2 regions of the Paraburkholderia sp. RAU6.4a genome follow, and region 1 is predicted to be linked to the other one. Evidence: predicted binding sites of a transcription regulator. Region 1 holds the regulator's gene; the other holds the start of a gene.
The links. Region 1 encodes HrcA, which represses chaperone genes, less so after heat shock. Its sites were predicted from a motif close to TTAGCACTCNNNNNNNNNGAGTGCTAA; they were not measured.
Positions count from the first base shown of each region.

Region 2: a site for HrcA is predicted at 2,147-2,173, ahead of groES (co-chaperone GroES). Genes of this name have one in related genera too.

Region 1 is NZ_JBNDKQ010000002.1:3,125,051-3,130,157, reverse strand. Features, by position in the region: gene OKW40_RS19240 (hypothetical protein) at 1-108, shown strand, start outside; gene OKW40_RS19235 (RNA-binding S4 domain-containing protein) at 80-487, opposite strand; gene hemH (ferrochelatase) at 496-1,566, opposite strand; gene hrcA (heat-inducible transcriptional repressor HrcA) at 1,748-2,767, opposite strand; gene OKW40_RS19220 (NAD kinase) at 2,978-3,880, shown strand; gene recN (DNA repair protein RecN) at 3,947-5,107, shown strand, end outside.
Region 2 is NZ_JBNDKQ010000002.1:3,240,898-3,246,004, reverse strand. Features, by position in the region: partial or broken gene groL (chaperonin GroEL) at 89-1,730, opposite strand; gene groES (co-chaperone GroES) at 1,784-2,074, opposite strand; gene OKW40_RS19775 (FkbM family methyltransferase) at 2,609-3,319, opposite strand; gene OKW40_RS19770 (IS5 family transposase) at 3,681-4,673, opposite strand; gene OKW40_RS19765 (hypothetical protein) at 4,953-5,107, opposite strand, start outside.

The DNA of each region.
Region 1 (5,107 bases):
ACGACCATCTGCATGTCCGGTGCGGTCAACGACCACACCACCGAGTACGGCGGCGCACACGCCACCGTGGAGCAGTTTCTCAATCCCCACCTGAAAATCTGTCGATAGTGCGCCGGTCGCGTTTGGTCGGTCGGCCGTGCAGCGCGGCGGCCGGCTCGTGGTAGACCTTGCGCCGTTCCTGCTCGACCTGCCGCTTCGCCTTGCTCTGCGCGGTTTCCACATAAAGCGTCTGCGCGACGCTCGCCGGACCGCGTACGTCGCATACGCCCAGCACCTCCACCTGCCACACGTAGCGCTCGATCTCGATTTCGACCAGATCGCCGACACGCACGTCCTTCGCCGGCTTCACGGCGACGCCGCCGATACGCACCCGCCCCTTGTCGACCGCCTCCGCGGCCAGCGAACGCGTCTTGAAGAAGCGCGCGGCCCACAGCCATTTGTCGATGCGCAGTTTCGCGCCCGGTTCGGTTGAGATGCGGTAGTTCATCTGCGTATTCAAGCTCCTGTCGTGTGCGGCACCGGCACCGCCTGCACGGGCCAGCCCTGCAGATGCTGCGCGACGATTTCGCCAAGCGCGGCAACCCACGGCTGCGACGCGTTCAGACAGGCGATCCGGTGAAACTCCTTGCCACCCGCCTGCAGAAATTCGCCGCGCCCTTCCATGCCGATTTCCTCGATCGTTTCGAGGCAGTCGGCGGTGAAACCCGGGCAAAACACGTCAGCACGCCGCACGCCTGCCGCGCCGAGCTCCTTCAACGTCGGCGCCGTGTAGGGCTGCAGCCATTCGGCATTGCCGAAGCGCGACTGGAACGTGATGCGGCATTCGACCGACGTCAAATCGAGCGCCTGCATCAGCAGCGCGCCGGTCTGCTGGCATTGCTCGTGGTACGGGTCGCCGAGGTCGAGCGTGCGCTTGGGCACGCCGTGGAAACTGAGCACGAGCTTGTCGCCCGCCGCGAAATCGGGGCGGCCGTGCAGATGCCAGTAGTGGTGCACCTGTGCGGCGAGCGCCGCGATGTACGCCGGATGATCGGCGTACTGGCGCACGGTGCGGACTTCCGGCTGGTTGCGCATGCGCTTGAGCGCGGAAAAGGCTTCGTCGAACGCGGTCGCGGTGGTCGACGCCGAATACTGCGGATACATCGGCATCAGCAACACGCGCTCGGCGCCCGCGAGCTTCAGCTGGTTCAGCATTGCCGGAATGCCCGGCGTGCCGTAGCGCATCGCGTAGTCGACCAGCACCGTGTAGTCGTTCAGTTGCAGCAGATGGCGCAGGCCCTCGACCTGCTTTTCGGTGTGGACGCGTAGCGGTGAGCCCTCGGGCATCCACACCGCCGCATACTTCTTCGCAGAGCTGCGGCCGCGCAACGGCAGAATCAGCAGACGCAGAATGAGCTGCCACAGCAGCGCCGGAATTTCGACCACGCGAGGATCGGACAGGAACTGCGCGAGGTAGCGGCGCACCGCGCGCGGCGTCGGCGCGTCGGGCGTGCCGAGATTGATCAGCAACACGGCGACGCGATGCGACGTGGCGTTCTGTGAAGGCCGCTCGAGGTCGAAGCGCATAGGTAGCAGAAATCACCGCATTTTGCGGCGAGTCGATTCAATGGAGATTCATTATAGCGGCGCGAGTTCTGCCCGGCGCCGCCAGAGACCCCTGGCCATTCGGACGATTGGCAGACACCGCGCGTTCGCGCATCATGATCGCCACGGACTGCGATGACGCCAGTTCCGCGGAGCCCGAGGACTACTGCTGGCTGAGCGTCATGGACAACAGCCGCGCGGTTATGTCCACGATCGGAATCACGCGGTTGTAGGCCATGCGGGTCGGTCCGATCACACCGAGCGTGCCGACGATCTTGCCGTTCACCTCGTACGGCGCGGTGACGACGCTCATTTCCTCGATCGGTACCAGATTCGATTCGCCGCCAATGAATATTTGCACGCCCGCCGCGTGACTCGACACGTCGAGCAACTGAAGGAGGCTGGTCTTCTGGTCGAACACATCGAACAGCTTGCGCAGGCGCGCCATGTCCGACGAAAGATCGGCGACTTCGAGCAGATTGCGCTCGCCCGAGATCAACACGGTCTCGCCGGTGTCGGATTCGTCGGTGCTGGCGGTGACGGCCGCGTGCATCAGCGAGGTCATGTCGCCACGCAGCTCGTCGATTTCCTCGCGCAGGCGACGGCGCACCTCGTCGAACGAGAGGCCCGCGAAGTGCGCGTTGATGTAATTGGAGGCTTCCACCAGTTGCGAAGGCGAAAAGTCGCGCTGGGTGGCGAGGATGCGGTTTTGCACGTCGCCTTCGGGCGTCACGATGATCAGCAGAATGCGCTGGTCGGACAGGCGCATGAATTCGATCTGCTTGAACACGTGGCTGCGACGCGGCGTGAGCACGACGCCGGCGAACTGCGACAGATTTGACAGCACGCTCGCCGCCGCGGCGACGATCTTCTGCGGCTCGCCCACCTGCAGCGTGGTCTTGACGGTGCGCGTCACCGCCTCCTCGTCGGCGGCGGATTCGACGGTCAGCATCGTGTCGACGAACAGGCGGTAGCCGCGTGGCGTCGGAATGCGCCCTGCCGACGTATGCGGACTGATCACGAGCCCCAGATCCTCGAGGTCCGACATCACGTTGCGGATCGTGGCCGGACTCAGTTCGAGGCCCGAATAACGTGACAGCGTGCGCGAGCCGACCGGCTGACCTTCGGCGATGTAGCGCTCAATCAGCGTTTTGAGGAGGGTTTGTGCGCGAGGATCTAGCATGGCGAAAAATTTTAGCTCATTGGCATCGCAGCCGAGAGCGCCCGCGGCGCCCGCTCCCGGCGAATGCACCGCCGTCGGCGGGCTCGCATGTCATCGGGTCTTCACCATTCTAACGATAATCGCGACATACGCAGACGCCCTGCGTGCGCCGCCCCACAACCGGGTTGGTCTGCGGTTCTTTTCAGGCCCTACCTATGGTGTAATGCCGGCATGCAAGTGACCAGCCAGTTCAAGACCGTCGCGCTCGTCGGGCGCAGCAATACGCCAGGCATCGGCGAGCCGCTGACCGCGCTCGCCGCCTGCATCGCGAAGCTCGGCCTGGAAGTCGTGTTCGAAGCAGACACCGCCGCCGAAATCGGCGTGACCGACTATCCGGCGCTGCGTCTCGCCGAGATCGGCGCGCGCGCCGACGTCGCCGTGGTGCTCGGCGGCGACGGCACGATGCTCGGCATCGGCCGCCAGCTCGCGCCGTATCGCACGCCCTTGATCGGCATCAACCACGGGCGGCTCGGCTTCATCACGGACATTCCGATCTCCGACATGCGCGAGATCGTGCCGCAGATGCTGTCCGGCAATTTCGAGCGCGAGGAGCGCGTGCTGCTCGAAGCGCGCATCGTGCGCGACGGCACGCCGATCTACCACGCGCTCGCGTTCAACGACGTGGTGGTCAACCGCAGCGGCTTCTCGGGCATGGCGGAGTTGCGCGTGTCGGTCGACGGCCGCTTCATGTACAACCAGCGCTCGGACGGCCTGATCGTCGCGACGCCGACCGGCTCGACCGCGTACGCGCTGTCCTCGCAGGGGCCGATCCTGCATCCGCAACTACAGGGCATCGTGCTCGTGCCGATCGCGCCGCACGCGCTGTCGAACCGGCCGATCGTGCTGCCGGACGAATCGAAGGTCAGCATCCAGATCGTTTCCGGGCGCGAGGTGAACGTCAATTTCGACATGCAGTCGTTCACGTCGCTGGAGCTCGGCGACACGATCGAGGTGCGCCGTTCGCGCCACACGGTGCCGATGCTGCATCCGGTCGGCTACAGCTACTATGCGACGCTACGCAAGAAGCTGCACTGGCACGAGTACCCGTCGCACGAAGAAGACCCGAGGCCGTAAGCGGCACTTTGATTTCGCACGCCGCCGCGGCCGCCACCCGAATCCCAAGCTCACCCGACGACCTCCATGCTTCGCCACCTCTCGATACGCGACTTCGTCATCGTCGCCGCGCTCGACCTCGAATTCGACAGCGGCTTTACCGTTTTCTCGGGCGAAACCGGCGCCGGCAAATCGATCCTGATCGACGCGCTCGCGCTGGCACTAGGCGCGCGCGCCGAGGCGAGCGTCGTGCGCACCGGCGAGAGCCGCGCCGACATCACCGCGGAGTTCGAGACGCACGCACAGGTCGATCAATGGCTCGACACGCAGGCGCTCGGCGCGGCCGACGACGGCCAGCACGGCGGCACCGTGATGCTGCGGCGGGTGGTCGACGCGAACGGCCGCTCGCGCGCGTTCATCAACGGTACGGCGGCCACGCTCGCGCAGCTGCGCGAGGTCGGCGAGATGCTCGTCGATATTCACGGCCAGCACGCGCACCAGTTGCTGATGCGCCCGGACGCGCAGCGCGAGCTGTTCGACACGCACGCGGGCCTGTCCGACCTGGCCGCCGCCGTCACGCGCGCGTGGCGCACGTGGCGCGACAAGGCGCAGGCCGTCGAGCAAGCGCAAACGCGCGATCGCGAGCTGCAACTCGAACGCGAGCGACTCGCGTGGCAACTCACCGAACTCGACAAGCTCGCGCCACAGCCGGGCGAATGGGAAGAAGTCAACACCGAGCATCGGCGGCTGTCGCATTCCGCGAATCTGATCGACGGCGTGCAGGGAGCGCTCGGCGCGCTGTCCGAATCGGACGACGCGATGATCACGCATCTCGGCTCGATCGTGTCGAAGGTGCGCGACCTCGCGGAGATCGACCCCGCGCTGAACGACGTGCTCGCCGCGCTCGAACCGGCCGAAATCCAGTTGCAGGAAGCCGCGTATTCGCTGAGCCACTACGCGCAGAAGCTCGAGCTCGATCCGGAGCGGCTCGCGCAGGTCGAAAAGCGCCTCGACGCGCTGCACTCGGCTGCGCGCAAGTTCCGCCTGCGGCCTGAGACGCTGCCGGAAGAACACGCCGAGCGGCGCAAGCAATTGGCCGCGCTCGACGCCGCCGCCGACCTCGACGGCCTGCGCGCCGCCGAAGCGCAAGCGAAGGAAGTGTTCGTCGCCGAGGCGAAAAAGCTGTCGAAGGCACGCGCGAAAGCAGGCAAGGCGCTCGGCGAGGCGGTCACGACCGGCATGCAGGAA
Region 2 (5,107 bases), 120 kb from region 1:
CCCCACATGGACTTCCAGCCGGGCCTCGGCCGTGATCCAGACGCGCGGCAGTTCAACCACGCGGCCGGACCACGAGGCCCGAGCGGAATTACATGTCCATGCCCATGCCGCCCATGCCGCCGGGCATGCCGCCAGGCATCGGAGCATCTTCCTTCGGCAGTTCGCAGACAGCTGCGTCGGTCGTCAGCAGCAGGCCAGCAACCGAAGCTGCGTTTTGCAGCGCCGTGCGCGTCACCTTCGTCGGGTCCACGACACCTGCGTCGACCAGGTCGACGTACTCGCCGGTCGCTGCGTTGTAGCCGTAGTTGCCCTTGCCAGCAGCAACCGCTGCCACGACGACGCTCGCTTCTTCGCCACCGTTGGCGACGATCTGGCGCAGCGGCTCTTCCATGGCGCGCAGAACGATCTTGATACCTGCGTCCTGATCGGCGTTAGCGCCCTTCAGGCCAGCGATTGCCGTACGTGCACGGATCAGCGCGACGCCGCCACCCGCCACGATGCCTTCTTCCACAGCCGCGCGCGTTGCGTGCAGTGCGTCTTCGACACGTGCCTTCTTTTCCTTCATTTCGACTTCGGTCGCAGCACCGACCTTGATCACTGCAACGCCGCCTGCCAGCTTGGCGACGCGTTCTTGCAGCTTTTCACGGTCGTAGTCCGAGGTCGCTTCTTCGATCTGCGTGCGCACTTGCTTGACGCGAGCTTCGATGTTCGCTGCTTCGCCAGCGCCGTCGATGATCGTGGTGTTTTCCTTGCCCACTTCGATGCGCTTCGCCTGGCCCAGTTCAGCCAGCGTTGCCTTCTCGAGCGTGAGGCCGGTTTCTTCAGCGATGACCTGACCGCCGGTCAGGATCGCGATGTCTTCCAGCATCGCCTTACGACGATCGCCGAAGCCCGGAGCCTTGACGGCAACGGTCTTCAGGATGCCGCGGATGTTGTTGACGACCAGCGTTGCGAGCGCTTCGCCTTCGACGTCTTCAGCGATGATCAGCAGCGGACGGCCAGCCTTCGCGACTTGCTCGAGCACCGGCAGCAGGTCACGGATGTTCGACACCTTCTTGTCGTGCAGCAGCACGAACGGGTTCTCGAGCACGGCGACTTGCTTGTCCGGGTTGTTGATGAAATACGGCGACAGGTAGCCGCGGTCGAATTGCATACCTTCGACGACGTCCAGCTCGTCTTGCAGCGACTTGCCGTCTTCGACGGTGATCACGCCTTCCTTGCCGACCTTGTCCATTGCTTCAGCGATGCGCTCGCCGATCGACGAATCGCTGTTCGCCGAGATCGCGCCAACCTGGGCGATTTCCTTGTTGGTCGTGCACGGCTTGCTGATCTTGCGCAGTTCTTCGATTGCGGCTGTAACGGCCTTGTCGATACCGCGCTTCAGGTCCATCGGGTTCATGCCCGATGCGACGTACTTCATGCCTTCGCGGACGATCGATTGCGCGAGAACCGTAGCGGTCGTCGTGCCGTCGCCTGCGTTGTCGCTGGTCTTGGAAGCGACTTCCTTGACCATTTGCGCGCCCATGTTCTGGAGCTTGTCGTTTCAGTTCGATCTCTTTCGCGACCGACACACCGTCCTTGGTGACCGTCGGGCCGCCGAAGCTGCGCTCGAGAACCACGTTGCGGCCCTTCGGACCCAGCGTGACCTTCACGGCGTTGGCGAGAATATTCACGCCTTCGACCATCTTGGCACGGGCGGAATCACCGAATACGACGTCTTTAGCTGCCATCTTCTAACTCCTTGAATACTTTGGATATAACCGGTGAAGTAGCGACCTTGCGCTTACTTCTGCACCACGGCCATGATGTCTTCTTCGCGCATCACGAGCAGTTCGTTGCCGTCGACCTTGACGGTCTGGCCTGCGTACTTGCCGAACAGGACGCGGTCGCCGACCTTCACGTCGAGCGCAATGGCTGCGCCCTTGTCGTCGCGCTTGCCCGGGCCGACTGCGAGGATTTCACCTTGATCCGGCTTTTCCGCTGCGGCTTCGGGGATCACGATGCCCGACGCGGTCTTGGTTTCCTGATCCAGACGTTTGACGATCACGCGATCATGCAAAGGACGAAGGTTCATACATACTCCTCTCTGATTGAGACTGAAGAACGCTGAGAAAAACCCGGCTGGCCGAGCCAACCGGAGATGTTGTTAGCACTCTCGTGCAGCGAGTGCTAATTATATGGACGGGCAGTGACAAATTCAAGAAGCGGGGAACGCGGTCGAAGTTCACTGATCCTCAAATGTGATTCGCTCGGGCTTGAACCCCGCCCCGTGCGGAACGTCTGCCGTTCGGTATTTTCTCTAAGAAAACAATAATTTACCGACGTGTTACGTTGAGATTCGGCCCTTCGTGAAAGAAGAGGCGAGCCATGACGAGGCAGCGACTTGGGAGCGGAGCGCCCGCTCGAAACGTCAAACCCAGGGAAATCCCCCATAAGCGCGGGCCGTTACGATCGCCAGCCTTCAGGCAAGTCGAGGGGGCTCATGAATGTGCTTCGCGGCTGAGGCACCAGTCGGTCCAGGTATATCTGGACCGTTGCAGCGGCCGTTGAATAGTGGGATTGTGAAATTGATAGCAGCTGCAAGGACGATACGTGCAGAACCGCAACGCTATAACTGAGTGCGAAAGATTTGAGATCTTTCCACTCTGAAGATCAGCGACAAATATGTCCAACTGACCAGTCGGTAATTGCGCTCCTCCAGATAGCGAAATATGGCGGAATCTATTACTTCCCTTATCGAAGTCAGCGTAGACTCCACAATAATGATCTTTGGTTTATACCTGCTGATATCAATCGAGCGCAAGACTTCGTAATCGTGACCTTCCACGTCGATGGAAAGCAGATCGATTTCCTGGCCGGCGTACGGGGTGTGCTCGAGAACGTCGTTCAATGTGGTAGTTTCAACGGTCCGGACGGAGATAGGCTTCTGGACTTCGGCCGCAGCCACGATGGGATCTATGGTCGAAGTCAACCCATAATTTGAAAAATTATAGACTTCCTTGAGCTGTTTCTCGTTCGAGACGGCCGCACATACATTGACATCACCGGACCGCGCAAGAGAAAACGTTTCAATTTTCACTGAATCCATGTCTATGTTGATGCCGCGCCAACCACGCTTGTAAAGCGCATGTGTGTTCGAGAACTTGACAGGGTGGTATGCACCAACGTCGACATAAACACCCTTATTGCACCGGGGACTGATTATCTCGCGCAACACCGCGCCCTCTCCAAACTGCGAGTAGTACAAACGCGGCCCGCGTGTTATCCACGTCTTGCGGACGAGCCAAAGGAAGTGTCCGAACGTCTTCGGGTTCAACATAACCGCTCCTCACTTCGAAACGATAACGGCAAAAGGTCAAACAGCGTTTGATCTGGAAGCTTGCCGAGCAGAAGGTCGGTCCGGTCCGGCATTACGTTAGCTAATATTCACATATAGCAGGCCTCATTACCGCCGCAAATGTGCCGCAGTACGGACCAAACGATATTCGCGAATTAGTTACATGCTCGAAAGGTCGTTGAGCGTTACATCTGCAGACTACTCGACGGTTAGGGAAGCGCTGATCAATGGACCAACTGCCCAAGTTGCAGACGAGATGCCGTCGAATTTTCCGGATGACGAAGCGAATCGATGCTCAACTCGGTGAATTGGACGCGCAAACGAGGCTCCCTGCTCGCATTTTTTATACGCATGACGGATTGCTCCCATGGACCGATCGCGACAGATTTCGCGCAATCACCAGATTCGCAAGAGCGAACAGGCTGAACAGTTGCGCGGTGTTCTTGGCCAAGCCCTTGTATCGCGTCTTGCGATGGTGAAACAGGTTCTTGACGATATGGAATGGATGCTCAACCCGCGACCGGATCTGCGCCTTGGTTCGCTCGACCGCGATCACCAGGTTCTTCAGCGCCCCGTCCTGCATCGCCTTGATCTTTCCCCGCTTGGCAGCGACGTGCCACTTCACGGTCTTGCCCGCCATTTCCTCGCGCTTGTCTACGCCAATGTAGCCCGCGTCGGCGAACGCCTGCTCTTCATGTCCGTGCAGCAGGGCATGCGCTTGCGATACATCCGACACGTTGGCCGATGTGCCAACCACACTGTGGATCAGGCCCGAATCGGCATCGACGCCAATGTGGGCTTTCATTCCAAAGTGCCATTCGTTTCCCTTCTTCGTCTGATGCATTTCCGGGTCACGACTCTTCCCGGCGTTCTTGGTCGACGGCGGCGCTTCAATGATCGTTGCGTCAACCAGCGTGCCTTCCTTCATCATCAGCCCACGCTCGCACAGCGAGATGCCAATCTCGTCGAACAACTTCCGTGTCAGTTCGTGTTCGATCAGCAGGCGCCGGAATTTCAACAGCGTGGTCGCATCAGGCACGTTCTCAACTGCCAGATCGATGCCGGCGAAGGCTCGCAGCGCGATGCTGTCATACAGCGCGTCTTCCAGTCCTTCGTCCGACAGCCCGTACCACTGTTGCAGGAAGTAGATTCGCAGCATTCGCTCCAGGCCAATCGGCGGGCGGCCTCGCGTGCCCTTCGGATAGTGCGGCTCGATTGCCGACAGCAAGCGCTGCCACGGAACGACCTTCTCCATCTCGGCGAGGAAGCGTTGGCGCCTCGTCACTCGCTTCTTGCCTGCAATTTCCGCTTCGGCGAAGCCGATCTGCCTCTTCATCAGTGTGAGTCTGTTCCGTGAGTTGCCTTCTATAACGTCCTCAGCTACGCCAACGATGACCACCGAGCTGAATAAATCAGCGCTTCCTTAGCCGAACATTAAGCGAAAGTCATAATAATGTGTATTTTTGGCCGAAACCGTCGAGTATGCAAAAAGCTTCCGGTTCCAGTCGGTTCGCGTGTCGTCGACTACAGCCGCGCGAGATTCAGTCCGGCGAAGCCTTCTGCATCAGGCCACGATGCGCCAGTTTCGGTCGCCCGACAGCGCGCTCGTTTCACTTCACTTCTGCGCAGGCCGGTGCAACGCATTACCCGCCATCCACTTGAGCCGTTCGCAATTGACCTTGATGCGCGCCGCGAATTCCTTCGGATCTCGCTCGCGCAGTGCGTTCATCTGGCTATTGGTGATGTCGGCGCGGTGCCAGCCCGTGTCCC